3 regions of the Pseudomonas sp. RT6P73 genome follow, and region 2 is predicted to be linked to each of the others. Evidence: predicted binding sites of a transcription regulator. Region 2 holds the regulator's gene; each other region holds the start of a gene.
The links. Region 2 encodes FliA, which starts transcription of late flagellar genes. Its sites were predicted from a motif close to CTAAAGTTTNNNNNNNNNNNGCCGNTAA; they were not measured.
Positions count from the first base shown of each region.

Region 1: a site for FliA is predicted at 2,778-2,805, ahead of ACYZT6_RS27975 (methyl-accepting chemotaxis protein). Genes of this name have one in related genera too.
Region 3: a site for FliA is predicted at 1,665-1,692, ahead of ACYZT6_RS26310 (methyl-accepting chemotaxis protein). Genes of this name have one in related genera too.

Region 1 covers NZ_JBUBUV010000002.1:6,061,254-6,066,825, forward strand. The annotation lists gene ACYZT6_RS27960 (TonB-dependent siderophore receptor) at 1-1,016, opposite strand, end outside; gene ACYZT6_RS27965 (FecR domain-containing protein) at 1,105-2,118, opposite strand; gene ACYZT6_RS27970 (sigma-70 family RNA polymerase sigma factor) at 2,118-2,618, opposite strand; gene ACYZT6_RS27975 (methyl-accepting chemotaxis protein) at 2,921-4,801, shown strand; gene ACYZT6_RS27980 (SRPBCC family protein) at 4,938-5,405, opposite strand; gene ACYZT6_RS27985 (amino acid adenylation domain-containing protein) at 5,433-5,572, opposite strand, start outside.
Region 2 covers NZ_JBUBUV010000002.1:1,283,434-1,289,005, reverse strand. The annotation lists gene ACYZT6_RS06350 (protein phosphatase CheZ) at 1-295, opposite strand, end outside; gene ACYZT6_RS06345 (chemotaxis response regulator CheY) at 318-689, opposite strand; gene fliA (RNA polymerase sigma factor FliA) at 857-1,597, opposite strand; gene fleN (flagellar synthesis regulator FleN) at 1,594-2,424, opposite strand; gene flhF (flagellar biosynthesis protein FlhF) at 2,541-3,875, opposite strand; gene flhA (flagellar biosynthesis protein FlhA) at 3,887-5,572, opposite strand, start outside.
Region 3 covers NZ_JBUBUV010000002.1:5,701,005-5,706,576, reverse strand. The annotation lists gene ACYZT6_RS26320 (NorM family multidrug efflux MATE transporter) at 1-534, opposite strand, end outside; gene ACYZT6_RS26315 (LysR substrate-binding domain-containing protein) at 694-1,614, shown strand; gene ACYZT6_RS26310 (methyl-accepting chemotaxis protein) at 1,798-3,774, shown strand; gene ACYZT6_RS26305 (vWA domain-containing protein) at 3,912-5,342, opposite strand; gene ACYZT6_RS26300 (hypothetical protein) at 5,399-5,572, opposite strand, start outside.

The sequences.
Region 1 (5,572 bases), 4.8 Mb from region 2:
CGCTTTTCCTTGTTGTGATCGAACTGTGTGTCGGACTGATACGCCAACCCTGTCAGACGATAGGCCATGCGCTTGTCGTCATCCACCGGGCCGCTGAAGTCGAAACCCATGCCGCGCTGACCTTGGCTGCCCACAGTGGTCTGGATCTGATGATAGGGCTCATACAGCGGTTTCTTGCTGGTCAACGCCACCAGGCCACCCGGCGAACTGCGACCGTAAAGTACCGATGAAGGCCCTTTGAGAATATCCACACGCTCCAGGAAGTACGGGTCCACCTGCATGGTGCTGTAGGTGCCGCTGTCGCCCATGGATTTGAGGCCGTCGAGGTAGATGTTATCCACCGAGCCGTCGTTGAAGCCGCGCATCGCCACGTAGTCATAACGGTGGGTTGCGCCATAAGGGTTGGTCAGCACGCCCGGGGTGTAGCGCATGGCCTGGGAGACGGTTTGCGAACCCTGATCGTCCATTTGCTCGCGGGTGACCACCGACACGCTTTGTGATGTTTCCAGCAGCGCGGTACTGGTCTTGGTGGCAATCTGGCTGTGAGTCGCGTTGTAGCCGTCCATGCTCCCCAATGCATTACCGAGGGCAAAACCTTTGATGTCGGTGGTGGGCAGCGCCAGCGCTACAGTTTCAGCGGCAGGACGCAGCACATAACTGCTGCCATCCTGGCTCGCGGCCTCCAGGCCCGAACCGCTGAGCAAATGATTCAGCGCCTGATCGGTCGAATAGTCGCCCTGCACACCCGGAGACTGACGCCCGCTGGTTTGTGCCGGCGTTGTCGACAGCGTGATGCCGGCCTGACGCGCAAACTGATTGAGCACATCGCTCAATGGACCGGCGCCAATGGTGTAGCGATGGCTGCTGACTTCACTGCCCTGCGCCGCAACGGTAAGTGTTGGCAACAAGCCGACACCCAGCGCGCTAGAGAACAGCGCTGCGCGAACGGCGTGTCGCAAGATGCAGGTGTCGGCAGTGAAATAAGGAATGTTCTTACCGATGGCGCGCACAGTCATTGTAGGTTTCCGTAGGAAGTCGCTGAAGTCAGAGTTGAAGTGCTTACTGACTAAGCCGGTCTTGCACGGAAAACCCGCCAAAAATAATTCAGACTTGCCGCTCCAGCGTCACCCACCAACGAGTGCGATACCGCAACTGCACGGGCAGAGTCTGCGGGAGGATGGCCAGCAATTTATCGGTGTTCTCCAGACGGAAGACTCCGGACAGTCGCAAGTCGGCAATGTCCGCTGAGCACGTCAGATAACCGTGCCGGTAACGTGCGACTTCATTGAGAAAATCCCCCAGGCGCATGTTGCGAGTGACAATCAGGCCGTCGACCCACGAACCGGCATCCATATCCAGCGACGGAGCCAGCTTCGCCTGGTGGTGATCGATCAAATAACTCTGCCCGGCCTGCACCCGGATCGGCTCACCGTCGGCGGCCCGCGGTGAATGAATCGCAACCATGCCGCTGGTGACACTGAGTCGTGTGCAGTCATCCTCCTGACGCAGGATGAACCGCGCCCCCACACCTTCATACACGCCGTGACGACTGTGCACCCGCAACGGTCGATCAAATGAAGACGCTTCGTCGATCCCGCCGCGGGTCACAATGATCTCGCCACGCGTCAGTTTGATCAGCCGTTGCTGCGCGGTGTAATCGAGATCCGCCGCGCTGGCGGTGTTGAGCTCCAGGCGTGTGCCGTCGGGCAACTGGAAACCACGTCGCTCGCCCGTGGCGGTGGCGAAGTCGGCGGTCCACTGCTGCCAACCCACCGCATCCTTGCCCAGCCATCCCGCAGAACCCATCAGCAATGCTCCCGACAGCAACTTCAGAGCTTGTCGTCGTCCCAATCCCTGAGCGCTGTTTTCCAGCGTATTGAACGCGACTTGAGCGCCGGGCACTGCGCGCAGATTCCTGCTCAACTCGGCTTGCAGAGACTGAACCCGCTGCCACGCCAATTCGTGTTCAAAATGCTCAGCGCGCCAGACATCGCATTGCTGGCGCAACCGTGGATTGGCAGCGTTGTTGCGCAGCCGCAGCAGCCAATTGATGGCCTGTTTGACCACCTTCTGACGAGGTTCGCCACGCCGGTGAAGTGACGAGTTATCCACAGGCATCACGCTTCATACCGCAAGGCATAGCAGTGATACAGCGCATCAGCGACATAACGCTCCACCGAGCGCAGGGACAAGCCCATCTGCTCGGCAATCTGCCTGTGGGTAAGTCCTTCGCACTGCGCCAACAGAAAGGCCTGACGCACTTTCGGCTTCAGGCCTTCAAGCATGCGGGCGATGCTTTCCAGCAATTCGAGCACCAGCGCCCTCGCTTCGGCACTCGGGGTGTGTGCTTCGGGCAAGTGGGCGATGGTTTCCAGGTAGGCGCGCTCGATTTCCTCACGGCGCCAATGGTCGATGACCAAGCCACGGGCGATGGTTCGCAAAAAGGCGCGGGGTGCCTTGAGTTCCAGGCGTTCGGTTCTTTGCAGCAGGCGCACGAAGGTGTCCTGCGCCAGGTCTGCCGCATCGGCGGCATTGCCCAGCCGAGCGCGCAGCCACGCGTTGAGCCAACCGTGATGGCTACGGTAAAGCGTCTGAACGGCAAACCCAGGTGTGTACATGAACGCGACAGCCCGAACATCACAAATGATAATTAGTCGCATTGTCATCAAGGGTCACGGAATTTGCAACTGCCGGTCGAACAACCGTCGTCACAAAAGTGCTATTCAACCGCTCTAGCACGCCGTTCGGCGGGAATGCCGGGCATTTCATACAATCCCCTAAGATTTCTACGACTCGTGCCGACAGACTGGTGAGACATGCGTGCACCAAAGTAGAGCGGACGAAGAATGCCGCCTGCGCTGTTACATGGAATGTTGCACCTGGAACGCATCCCCACTTTTTGCATAAGAAGTCACATGAAATGAATCTCAAATTCAGCCATAAAATCCTTCTGGCCGCCTCTGGCGTCGTGGTGCTGGCTTTTGCGTTGTTCACTTTGTACAACGACTATCTGCAGCGAAGCACCATCCGGCAAAACCTCGAATCCTCCGTCCAGCAAGCCGGCGATCTGACCGCCAGCAGCGTGCAGAACTGGATGAGCGGCCGTGTGCTGGTGCTGGAAAACCTCGCGCAGAACGTCGCTCATCAAGGCGCCAACGCGGACCTGCCAGGCCTGGTTGATCAACCGGCCTTCACCTCGAACTTCCAGTTCACCTACGTTGGCCAAGCCACTGGCGTGTTCACGCAACGCCCCGACGCGAAGATGCCAGACGGTTACGATCCGCGTCAGCGTCCCTGGTACAAACAAGCCGTGGCTGCCGACAAAACCATGCTGACGCCGCCGTATATGGCCGCCGTCGGTGGTTTGGTGGTGACCATCGCGATGCCGGTGAAAAAGAACGGTGAGTTGCTGGGCGTGGTCGGCGGTGACCTGAGCCTGGAAACCCTGGTGAAGATCATCAACTCGGTGGACTTCGGTGGCATCGGCCACGCGTTCCTGGTCAGCGACGACGGTCAGGTGATCGTCAGCCCGGACAAAGACCAGGTGATGAAAAACCTGAAAGACATTTATCCAAACTCCGGCGTGCGCATCGAGAAGGGCAATCAGGACGTCACCCTGAACAAGCAGGACCGCATTCTCTCGTTCACCCCGGTGAGCGGTTTGCCGAATGCCGAGTGGTACATCGGTCTGTCGATCGACAAGGACAAGGCCTACGCGCCACTGAGCCAATTCCGTACCTCGGCGCTGATCGCAATGTTTATCGCCGTGAGCGTTATCGCAGTGCTGCTGAGCCTGCTGATCAACGTGCTGATGCGCCCGCTGACCACCATGGGCCGCGCGATGCAGGACATCGCCCAGGGCGAGGGAGACCTGACCCGTCGCCTGGCCGTGGAAAGCAAAGACGAGTTCGGCGAGTTGGGCGGTTCGTTCAACCAGTTCGTGGAGCGGATTCACGCGTCGATTTCCGAAGTGTCCTCGGCGACCCGTCAGGTTCACGATTTGTCGCAGCGTGTGATGGCATCGTCCAACGCCTCGATCGTCGGTTCCGACGAACAAAGCGCGCGCACCAACAGCGTGGCGGCGGCGATCAACCAACTGGGCGCCGCTACTCAGGAAATCGCCCGCAATGCCGCCGATGCTTCGCAGCACGCCAGCGGCGCGAGCGAACAGGCGGACGACGGTCGTCAGGTGGTGGAGAAAACCATTCTGGCCATGACCGAGCTGTCGCAGAAAATCAGCCTGTCCTGCACCCAGATCGAAACCCTGAACGCCAGCACTGACAACATCGGGCACATTCTGGATGTGATCAAAGGCATCTCTCAGCAGACCAACTTGCTCGCGCTCAACGCCGCCATCGAAGCGGCGCGTGCCGGTGAAGCCGGCCGCGGTTTTGCGGTGGTGGCGGACGAAGTACGTAATCTGGCGCATCGCACGCAGGAGTCGGCGGAAGAGATCCACAAGATGATCACCTCGCTGCAGATCGGTTCTCGCGAAGCAGTGACGACCATGAACGCCAGTCAGGTCTCCAGCGAAGAGACTGTCGAAGTGGCAAACCAGGCAGGTCTGCGACTGGTCAGCGTGACCCAGCGCATCGGCGAAATCGACGGCATGAACCAGTCGGTGGCCGCGGCGACGGAAGAGCAGACAGCGGTGGTGGAAACCCTCAACGTCGACGTCAACCAGATCAACCTGCTGAACCAGCAGAGCGTGGCCAACCTCAATGAAACGTTGAAGGATTGTGATGCGTTGTCGTTGCAGGCGAACCGGTTGAAGCAGTTGGTGGATAGCTTCAAGATCTGATCGCGTTATGGGTCAATCGCGGGCAAGCCCGCTCCCACAGGATTTTTGGCGAACACAAGATTTGTGTACGACCGGAATACTGTGGGAGCGGGCTTGCCCGCGAAAGCGGTAGACCAGTCACCGCTGAACCAAAGCCTTAAGCAAACAGCTTCAACACATTATTCATCGCATCATCCGCAAACCCCTGCACAAAATCCTTGAACCCCGGCAATGCCTCATCACCCCCCTGCGCCGGTTCGGCAATGATGGTCCAGGTCGCCCGCGACTGGCCCGCGCCAAACGGTTCAACACTCATCGCCGCCCACAGATTGGCCACGCCCAGCGTGTTGTAAATCGTGGTCCACGTCATGTTCATCGCCTGGTCATCCCGGGAGTTGAGTTGCTCGACCACCAGGTTGCCGTCCTTGAAGAATTTCTTGCGCAGCGACGACACGCCTTCGCCCGTCATCTCGATGTGCGACAGCGCCGGAATGAATTGATCGAAGCCGGCAAAGTTGCCGACCACCGCCCAGACCTTCGCAGCGTCAGCCGGCACTTCCACAGAAGACACGACGTGGCAGCCTTGAGGGTTTTTGATCAGGGTATCGGGTTGCAGAGTGCTCATGGTGTTGCTCCATTGGGTTTGAGTGAATCAGATGAAATTGATTTCTTTGAGGTAGTCGCAGCCGCGACGCAGCAGCGCCGGGGATTTTTCCGGGTAGTGCGCGCCCATCTGCCGCACGCCGGCCTGAGCGTTGGCGTGGCCGATCATCGAGATGTCGCCGATGTCTT
Region 2 (5,572 bases):
CGGCCTCGGTCAGCTTGACCACATACCCCAGGCGCTCGGTGGCGTCCGTGATCTGGGACACTTCCTCGGCTTGCGGCATGTTCGGGTCAATCTGGAAATTGACGATCGCGCTATGCAGCTCGCGAGTGAGCTTGCCCACTTCCTGATACAGGCCGCGGTCACGGGTCTGATTGAGCTCATGGATCAGTTGCACAGCGTCGCCGAACCTGCCTTTTTCAAGGCTTTCGACCAGTTCGACCGCGTGTTTTTTCAGGGTCGATTCAAAATCGCCCAGTGAAGATTCTTTATGCTCCATAGCTCCCCCGTGGCGCAGTGGATCAACCGATGCGTTCGAAAATCTTCTCGATTTTTTCTTTCAACGCCTGGGCCGTGAAGGGTTTGACCACATAGCCGTTAACACCGGCCTGGGCCGCTTCGATGATCTGCTCGCGCTTGGCTTCAGCGGTCACCATCAACACCGGCAGGTGTTTGAGCTTTTCATCGGCGCGCACGTGGCGCAGCAGATCGATACCGGTCATGCCAGGCATGTTCCAGTCCGTTACCAGAAAGTCGATGCTCCCGCTGTTGAGAACCGGAATGGCAGTAGTGCCATCGTCGGCCTCGACCGTGTTGGTGAACCCAAGGTCACGCAACAGGTTTTTTATGATCCGCCGCATCGTTGAGAAGTCATCAACGATGAGGATTTTCATGTTCTTGTCCAATTCGACCTCCAAGCAGTCTTAAACGCGCCCAGCACCTGGACGCGCCATTTCAATCAATCCGGCAATGCACTCGATGACTGTCTGGAGCACAACAGATCGCGACCGGTGCAGTTCAACACCACACCGGCCTCGTTCGCAGTGTCCCCACACTGCCTTCAGCGCGCTCGCCACTCCCCCAAACGCCCCCGCAAACGGGCCGCGCACTGGCTGTGTAACTGGCTGACCCGAGATTCGCTGACCCCCAGGACCTCACCGATTTCCTTGAGGTTCAGCTCTTCGTCGTAGTACAGCGCCAACACCAGTCGCTCACGCTCCGGCAAATTGGCAATCGCGTCCGCCAGCGCTGCCTGGAAGCGTTCATCTTCCAGATCGCGTGACGGCTCGAGATGAGCACTCGCGCCATCCTCGTGCAGCCCTTCGTGTTCGCCGTCCTGCAACAGATCGTCGAAACTGAATAACCGGCTGCCCAGGGTGTCGTTCAAAATCCCGTAATAATCGTCGAGACTCAATTGGAGTTCGGCCGCAACCTCATGATCTTTAGCGTCACGACCGGTTTTAGCTTCAATCGAGCGAATTGCGTCGCTGACCATACGGGTATTGCGGTGAACCGAACGTGGCGCCCAGTCCCCCTTGCGTACTTCATCGAGCATCGCGCCACGGATTCGAATGCCCGCGTACGTCTCGAAACTCGCGCCTTTGCTGGCGTCATATTTGGTCGATACTTCAAGCAGGCCGATCATCCCGGCCTGGATCAGGTCTTCAACCTGAACACTGGCTGGCAGACGGGCCAGCAAGTGGTAAGCAATGCGTTTGACCAGTGGCGCGTAACGCTCGATCAGCTCGTACTGCGCGTCACGTGCCGACTTCTTGTAGAGGTTGTAGCCACTGGCTGTCATAGGACGGGTCCTGCGGTCTGTTGCACGAGGCGCTCGACGAAAAACTCCAGGTGCCCACGCGGGTTGGCAGGCAGCGGCCAAGTGTCGACCTTCTGCGCGATCGCCTTGAACGCCAGGGCGCACTTGGAACGCGGGAACGCTTCGTAGACTGCACGCTGCTTCTGCACGGCCTTGCGCACGCTTTCGTCGTAAGGCACCGCACCGACGTATTGTAGGGCGACGTCGAGGAAGCGATCAGTGACCTTGGTCAACTTGGCGAACAGGTTGCGACCTTCCTGCGGGCTCTGGGCCATGTTCGCCAGGACGCGGAAGCGGTTCATGCCGTAGTCGCGGTTCAGCAGTTTGATCAGCGCGTAGGCATCCGTGATCGAGGTCGGCTCGTCGCACACCACCAGCAAGACTTCTTGCGCTGCGCGAACGAAACTGACTACCGAGTCACCAATACCCGCAGCGGTGTCGATCACCAATACGTCAAGGTTGTCGCCGATATCGCTGAACGCCTGGATCAGGCCGGCGTGTTGAGCCGGGCTCAGATGAACCATGCTCTGCGTGCCGGACGCGGCCGGGACGATGCGAATACCGCCGGGCCCCTGCAACAGAACGTCGCGCAGCTCACAGCGGCCTTCGATCACGTCGGCCAGGGTACGTTTGGGTGTCAGCCCCAACAGGACGTCGACGTTCGCCAGCCCCAGATCGGCGTCCAGCAGCATGACGCGCCGGCCGAGTTCAGCTAGAGCCAGGGACAAGTTCACTGACACGTTAGTCTTCCCGACGCCACCTTTGCCGCCGGTCACCGCGATCACCTGTACGGGATGCATGCTGCCCATGTTATTTCTTTACCTTGTCTTGCATAGACGGAGGCCACATTACTGGCTGCGCGTTCATGAACTGAACAATGCATGGCAGACCATCGATGTAGGTACAAAAACTGTTCATTAGTACCTCAGCCAACCTGCTTGGTCGGGCTGTGGTAAATATCAGCGAACATGTCAGCCATGGCTTCTTCGCTGGGTTCTTCTTGCATTTGCACGCTTACGGCGCGACTGACCAACTGATGACGACGCGGCAGATGCAAATCATCCGGAATCCGCGGGCCATCGGTCAGATAGGCCACCGGCAATTCATGACTGATCGCCAAGCTTAATACTTCGCCCAGGCTTGCCGTTTCATCCAGTTTAGTCAGGATGCAGCCAGCGAGCCCGCAGCGCTTGTAACTGTGATAAGCGGCAGTTAGAACCTGTTTCTGGCTGGTGGTTGCCAACACCAGATAATTTTTTGACTTGATGCCACGTCCGGCCAGGCTTTCGAGCTGCATGCGAAGTGCCGGATCGCTGGCCTGAAGGCCCGCGGTATCGATCAGCACCACGCGTTTGCGCAGCAAGGGATCCAGCGCCTGCACCAGCGATTGCCCCGGATCGACGTGAGTTACCGACACGTTGAGGATCCGGCCCAGGGTCTTCAATTGCTCCTGAGCACCGATACGGTAGCTGTCCATGCTCACCAGCGCGATGTTTTGCGCGCCATATTTAAGCACGTAGCGGGCCGCGAGCTTGGCCAGGGTGGTGGTCTTGCCCATGCCGGCAGGGCCGACCATAGCAATCACGCCGCCCTCTTCCAGTGGCTCGACTTCCGGTGTAACGATCATCCGCGCCAGGTGCGCCAGCAACATGCGCCAGGCCTGACGGGGTTCTTCAATGTCGGTAATCATCGCCAGCAAGTCGCGGGACAACGGGCCGGACAGGCCGATGCGTTGCAGGCGACGCCAGAGGTTGGCCTGGGCCGGGCGGCTGCCTTGCAGCTGATTCCAGGCCAGGGAGCCGAGTTGCACTTCCATCAGTTCGCGCAGGCTGTTGAGCTCGAAACGCATCGAGTCAAATGCCCTTGGGTCCACGCCGCCAGCGGCGGGTGCCGGGGCTGCAGCGGAGCGACGAGGTTCGGCATACGTCGGCTCGATCAACGGCTCGGCGGCGGTCAATGGCAGGCCGGCGAACAACTGGCGATTGGTGGTATTGTCGCCTTCGGTTTCGCCTTCGCCACGCAGGCTCAACTCGGCCTGGGCGGTGACGATCCGCGACTGGGTCTTGCGCAGCTCATCCTCGAGTTCCATGTTCGGAACACGCGGGGCCAGCGCTGACAATTTGTAATCCAGGGCAGCCGTCAGCTCGACACCACCGGCGATCCGGCGATTGCCGATAATGGCGGCATCAGCGCCCAGCTCATCACGAACCAGTTTCATGGCCTGACGCATATCGGCGGCGAAAAAACGCTTAACTTGCATAAACCACTACCTCAGCCGTTGGGCCCTACTGTCGCAACGATGGTCACTTGCTTGTTGTCAGGGATTTCCTGGTAAGCCAACACATGCAAACCCGGGACTGCCAGTCGGCCGAATCGCGAAAGCATCGCGCGAACCGGACCGGCCACCAGCAGTATCACCGGTTGACCTTGCATTTCCTGACGCTGCGCCGCATCGATCAACGAGCGTTGCAGTTTCTCAGCCATGCTTGGCTCCAGCAGCACGCCCTCTTCCGAGCCTTGTCCTGCCTTCTGAAGACTATTGAGCAATATCTGTTCCAACCTTGGCTCCAGAGTGATAACTGGTAGCTCGGAGTCAGTCCCTACAATGCTTTGGACGATTGCACGGGATACGCCGACGCGCACCGCGGCCACCAGAGCGGCAGTATCTTGACTCTTGGCGGCATTGTTGGCGATGGCCTCGGCGATGCTGCGAATGTCGCGCACTGGCACCTGTTCAGCCAACAAAGCCTGCAACACCTTGAGCAGTTGCGAAAGCGACACCACGCCCGGCACCAGCTCTTCGGCCAGTTTCGGCGAGCTTTTGGCCAGCAATTGCATGAGTTGCTGGACTTCTTCGTGACCGATCAGTTCGCTGGAGTGCTTGTACAGAATCTGGTTCAAGTGGGTCGCCACGACCGTACTGGCATCGACCACGGTGTAACCGAGGGATTGCGCCTGGGCACGCTGGCTGATTTCGATCCAGACCGCCTCCAGGCCAAAAGCCGGATCTTTGGCGGTTATGCCATTGAGCGTGCCGTAGACCTGCCCCGGGTTGATCGCCAGTTCGCGATCCGGATAAATCTCGGCTTCAGCCAGGATCACGCCCATCAACGTGAGGCGATAGGCACTCGGCGCCAGGTCGAGGTTGTCACGGATATGCACAGTCGGCATCAGGAAGCCCAGGTCCTGGGACAGCTTCTTGCGCACGCCCTTGATCCGCGCGAGCAACTGACCGCCCTGGTTGCGATCCACCAGCGGAATCAGGCGATAGCCGACTTCCAGGCCAATCATGTCGATCGGCGTCACGTCGTCCCAGCCCAGCTCCTTGGTTTCCATGGCGCGGGCCGGCGATGGCAGCAACTCTTGCTGACGCTTGACCTCTTGCAGGGCCTGAACCTTGACCACATTCTGCTTCTTCCAGAACAGGTACGCACCACCAGCGGCCACGGCCGCCATGCTGAGAAAGGAGAAGTGCGGCATGCCGGGCACCAGGCCCATCACTGCCATCAAACCCGCCGCCACGGCCAACGCTTTCGGCGAGGCGAACATCTGGCGATTGATCTGCTTGCCCATGTCTTCCGAACCGGAAGCACGGGTCACCATGATCGCCGCCGCTGTCGACAACAGCAGTGATGGCAATTGCGCCACCAAACCGTCACCGATAGTCAGAAGTGCATAAACCCGGCCGGCATCGCCGAAGGTCATGCCGTGCTGGAAGATACCGACCGCCATGCCGCCGATCAGGTTGATGAACAGAATCAGCAGACCGGCGATGGCGTCACCGCGCACGAATTTGCTGGCACCGTCCATGGAGCCGTAGAACTCGGCTTCCTGGGCGACTTCCGTCCGGCGCAGCTTGGCCTGGTTCTGGTCGATCAGGCCGGCGTTCAAATCGGCGTCGATCGCCATTTGTTTGCCGGGCATCGCATCGAGGGTGAAACGCGCGCTCACTTCGGA
Region 3 (5,572 bases), 4.4 Mb from region 2:
CAACGCATAGTTGAGCAGGAAGTTGGCCACGGTGCCGCCGAGGCTGATGACCATCACCGGCGTTGCCCGGCCGATGGCGCTGGTGAAACCGCGCAGAGCCATGAAACTCAGGTAGCCGGGCAGGGCGAACGGCAGGATCAGCAGAAACTGCCCGGCCGCCTGGACGTTGGTTTCGGTCTGGCCGAACAGCAGCAGCACCGGTTTTAGGTTCCACAGCAGCAGACCCGCCACCAACGCCATCAACCACGCCAGCCACAATCCGGCCTGGGTCAGTCGCGCGGCGCCAACGATATCGCCCGCGCCCTGACGGATCGCCACCAGGGTGCCGACCGCCGCGATCACGCCGATGCAGAAAATCGACACGAACGAATAAGTCGCCGCGCCCAGGCCGCCACCGGCCAGCGCTTCCGGACTCAGGCGCGCCATCATCAAAGTGTCGGTGAGGACCATCAGCATGTGCGCCAACTGCGAGGCAATCAACGGCCCCGCCAGCCGCAGGATGGCCCAGAGTTCGGTACGTGCTGGATGCTGCATGGTCATCACGCCTCGATTATCAGAGAGAACAGGAGAGAGCCGATTCTCGGCGCTCTGCGGGGTTTTCACAAAGGGATAAAAAGGATGGGTGGCATGAGTCAGACTCATGCTGACAAGTTTCTGCTAACGTGGCCAAACCGCGCTATAGGAGCTTTCCGAATGTCCCGTCGTCTTCCTCCCTTGTATGCCCTGCGCGCATTCGAAGCGGCGGCGCGGCATAGCTCGTTTACCCGCGCCGCGGAAGAACTGTCGATCACCCAAAGCGCGGTCAGTCGACACATTCGTACGCTCGAAGAGCATTTTGCCTGCCGGCTGTTTCATCGCAGCGGACGCAACCTGCAACTGACCGAGTCAGCGCGGCTGATCCTGCCCGGCATTCGTGAAGGTTTTACCGCGCTTGAACGCGCCTGCAATACCTTGCGCGCCGAGGATGACATCCTGCGCATGAAAGCCCCGTCGACGTTGACCATGCGCTGGCTGTTGGCGCGCCTGAGCCGCTTCCGGCACTTGCAACCGGGCAATGAAGTGCAGTTGACCAGCGCCTGGATGGACATCGACACCGTGGACTTCAACCACGAACCCTTCGACTGCGCCGTCATCCTCAGCACAGGGAATTTTCCCCCGGACTGGGAGGCGACGCTGCTGTTCCCGGAAGAGTTGATCCCGGTCGGTGCGCCGAACCTGATGGACGATCAACCGTGGGATGTCGCGCGTCTGGCCAGCACTGAACTGCTGCACCCCGCACCGGACCGGCGTGACTGGCGCACATGGCTGCAACGCATGGGTCTGGCTGATCAGGTGTCGCTCAAGGGCGGGCAAGTGTTCGACACGCTGGAGCTGGGCATGATTGCTGCGGCGCGGGGCTACGGCGTGTCCATGGGGGATTTGCTGATGGTGGCGGAGGATGTCGCTCAGGGCCGTCTGAGTTTGCCGTGGCCGACTGCCGTGGCCAGCGGTGAGCATTATTACCTCGTCTGGCCGAAAACCCGCCCTGGAGGTGAACGTTTGCGCAGGCTCAGCGATTTCCTCCAAGGCGAGGTCCGGGCCATGGATTTACCGGATGTCGAGCGCTTGAGCTGAATCGATAGAGCCTGTGCAATAGAGGCTTTGCGCCATATCCCGGCTAATTACTCAAGTATTCAGATTTGCCGCCGAAAATCTGCAGGTGGAACCTTCGTGCAGGTTCGACGTAATTCCCTTATTAGAATTTTGCCGAGTGCGCGTCGTGATCAGGATGATCCGGTCACTTGGCCAGGAGCTGTCATGTCTCAACCTCGTGCCCGGATCGCCTCACAGCTTGGTCTTGCGCTTGCCGTGATACTGGCGATTGTCATCACTGGCAGCACCGTGTTCGCTCTGCGTTCGCTGGACACCGCCAACCTCGCCACCCGCGAAGAGCACCTGGCCAGTGAAGCCCGGTTGCTGGCCGATCAGTTGAGTACCTTTCACGGCACGTTGCGTGAGAGCACCCAGCGCTTGGCCGGTCTGTTCGAGAAACGCTTCAGCGCGGGTCTGAGCGTGCACCCGGAAGAGCCGGTTGCCGTGGCGGGCACCCAGACCCCTGGCCTGCACTTGGGCAGCGAAGTGTTGAACAACAACTTCAAGGAAGTGGACGAGTTCAAGCAAATGACCGCGGGCGTTGCGACGGTGTTTGTGCGCAGCGGCGAAGACTTCGTTCGGGTCAGTACATCCCTGACCAAACAGGATGGCAACCGGGCCATCGGCACCTTGCTGGATCACGCTAATCCGGCCTATGCACGATTGATGGCGGGGCAGAGCTACGTTGGTCGCGCCTTGCTCTTCGACCGCTCCTACATGACGCAGTACACCCCTGTACGTGACAGCGGCGGTAAGGTGATTGCCGTGCTGTTCGTAGGATTCGATTACACCGACGCGCAGAACGCGCAGTTCGAGAATCTCAAGCGCTTCCGCATCGGCCAGACCGGCTCGCTGGCGTTGCTCGATGAACAGCGCAAATGGCTGGTGCCGATCGCGGGCGTGCAAGCGCTGGATCAGGCAGTCCCGGCCATCGTCGATCTGGCGAAAACCCCGGGCAAGGGCGATTTCTGGAGCGACAAGTCCGAAGACTTCTACAGCGTGGCCGTGCCGTTTGAAGGCGGCCCGTGGTCGGTGGTGGCGAGCATGCCGCAAGCCGAAATCAGCGCCGTGACCTGGAGTGTCGGCATTCAATTGGCGATCGGCAGTCTGCTGGCGATGTTGATCGCGGTCGGCTCGGCAGTCTGGCTGCTGCGCAGCAAGCTCGCGCCGTTGGGGGATCTGGTGCGTCAGGCAGAAGCATTGGGCGCCGGTGATTTGAGTGTGCGCCTGAGCGTGTCGAGCAATGACGAAATCGGTCAGCTGGCCCGTGCCTTCAACCAGATGAGCCAGGCGTTGTCGACCATGGTCGAGCACATCCGCAAGGCTTCCGGCGAGGTCAACAGCCGTGCCCAGGCCTTGTCCGGCCTGTCCGGTGGTGCCTATGAAGGGATGGAGCAGCAGTCGGGCGAAATCACCAGCATGGCCGGCGCCGTGGAAGAGTTCAGCGCGACGTCCCTGAACATCGCCGACAACATGGGCAACACCCAGCGTCTGGCCCAGGAAAACGCACAACAAACGCAGATCGGTCGTACGTCGATGGACGAGGCTTCCTCGTCGCTGGAGCAAATTGCTGGCGCCTTGAACAGCACCGCGACGGTGATTAACACCCTCGGCCAGCGCTCCCAGGAAATCGGCGGCATCGTCGGGGTGATTACCTCGATTGCCGATCAAACCAACCTGCTGGCGCTGAACGCGGCCATCGAAGCGGCCCGTGCCGGTGAGCAGGGTCGTGGTTTTGCGGTGGTGGCCGACGAGGTGCGCAACCTGGCTTCGCGTACGCGTCAGGCCACTGATGAGATTTCCGGGATGATTCAAAGCATCCAGCAGGAAACCGGCAACGCCATCAGCACCATGGAACAAGGCAATGTGCTGATGCAGGAAGGCTTGTCACGAAACGCCAATGTGGCCTCGGCCCTGGCGCGGATCGATGAGCAGAGCCGCTCGGCGGGCCAGCAATTTGCGGCGATCACCACTGCAACTCAGGAGCAGAGCAGCACCGCGACGTTGCTCAGCAGCAACCTGCAAAGCATTGCGCTGGCGAACAGTGAGCAGCGTGAAGTGGTGTCGAACCTGGCGGTGACTGCCAAAGAGCTGGAGAAGCTGGCGGCGGACTTGCGTCATGAGGTTGACCGGTTTCGTTGAGTCGCCTCTGAAAAAGCTATCGCGGGCAAGCCCGCTCCCACAGGGTATAGATCGTTCCAGCCTCTTGTGAACGACACAAATCCTGTGGGAGCGGGCTTGCCCGCGATTGGGCTCACCTCAATGTTCAGATCAGACGATCAGTCGCACTTGGCGTTGCTCGACACTTCCTTGCTCGCCAGTTTCAACTGCTTGCCCAGCTCTGCCGCGTTGGTGCTGCTGTAAACCCGGCCGCCGGTGTTTTCAGCGATGCAACGTGACGGGCCACCGGCGCCGATTTTCACTACGTTGACCCGCAGGCGTGGTTGTTCCTTGGCGATTTGGCGGGAGACCGCGCAAACGTCTTTCTGGCAACCGTCCTCACCGTCGACGAACATCACGATCACCGCATCGTTATTGCGCCCGTCGACGGTGCTTGCCGCGTGAGCCAGGCTGTCGGCCAGCGGTGTTCCGTCGTTGGGCACCAGGCCTCGAATTCCGTTGATCAGGCGCTGACGGTCGCCAAACTTGAACACGCCCTGGTCCGGTGTGCTTTCGCAGCCGGCGAAGGTGATGAGGCGCGTGTCGATCTTCGGATCGAGCCCGTTGATCATGCCGGCCAGCGAATCCTTGGCGACGTCCATGCGGCTGGGCTTGGCGAAAATCTGCGTGGTGCGGTTCACATCCAGGTATTTGTTGAGCTCATTGCCGAAGAACCAGTCCTCGTCGGCTTTCACGGACTTGATGTTCAGATCCATCGAGCCCGAGGTGTCGAGCACCACCACGAATTGCGGGATCTCGGCGTTCGGCGCTTTTTTGCGGCAGGCGAAGTTGTCCAGCGTCGGAGCCGGAGGTGGTGGCGGTGGTGGTGGCGGCGCGGCCACGACCGGTTTTGGTGGTGGGACCGGCTTGGGTGGCGGCACCGGTTCTGGCGCGGGTTCTGGTTCCGGAGCAGGTTCCGGTTCCGGTTCCACGACAGGCTCGGGAACCGGCTCAACCGGTTTCTCCACGGGCGTCACCACCGGCGCAACCGGCGCTACCGGTGGAACCACGACAACCGGTTCACGGTGCAGGAACCACCAGAGCCACAGCGCCAGAAGCAGCAACAGCAGCGCCAACAAGGCCGCCGCGATCCACCAGCCACGACGCGACGGCGGCACCACCGGCACCACCGGAACAACCGGCGGCACGATCGGTTTGGGCGGACGCTGGTTCCAGCGCACCACCAGCGGCTCACCGTTGAGGCTGTAGAGTTTGTCCAGCTCGGGGGTGCCGAGCAGGCTGCGCAGGTCATCCGCCACCGTGGGCTGACCGCGTTTTTGCAGTTCGTCCGCCAGTTGTCCCAAAGACGTCTGACGCACTTCATAGGTTTCCAGCAATCGTCGTTGCGCGTCCTCGTTGAGGTCGGCATAGGGTGTGGGTTGGCCACCCAGTTCGGTCCACCATTCCAGCACCTCACCGCTGCCCATTCGCGGGATGGCGAAGAGGCTGGCGACGGTCGGTGGAAAGTGTTTCTGGATGAGGGCGACTTTGGCTTGCAGCGCACTCATCCCCTCCGGTGTGGCTTGCGCATCCCTGATGACCCGCTGCATGACGACGATTCCTGAAAGGGTGCAGGCCTCCATCGGGAGGCCTGCGGGGTGAAAAGTTACTCTTCGTAACCGAGGCTGAATTGCAGCTGATTAACTTTCTTCTGTAACGCCTTCAGTTGTTCCTGCTTGGCGGCCAGCGTCGCAGGTGAGGCCTTGGTCACGGGCGCCGCCTGCGAGGCCTTGAGCTGCTGCTCGAGCCCGGCAATCTGCTTTTGCACCTGGCTTTCATT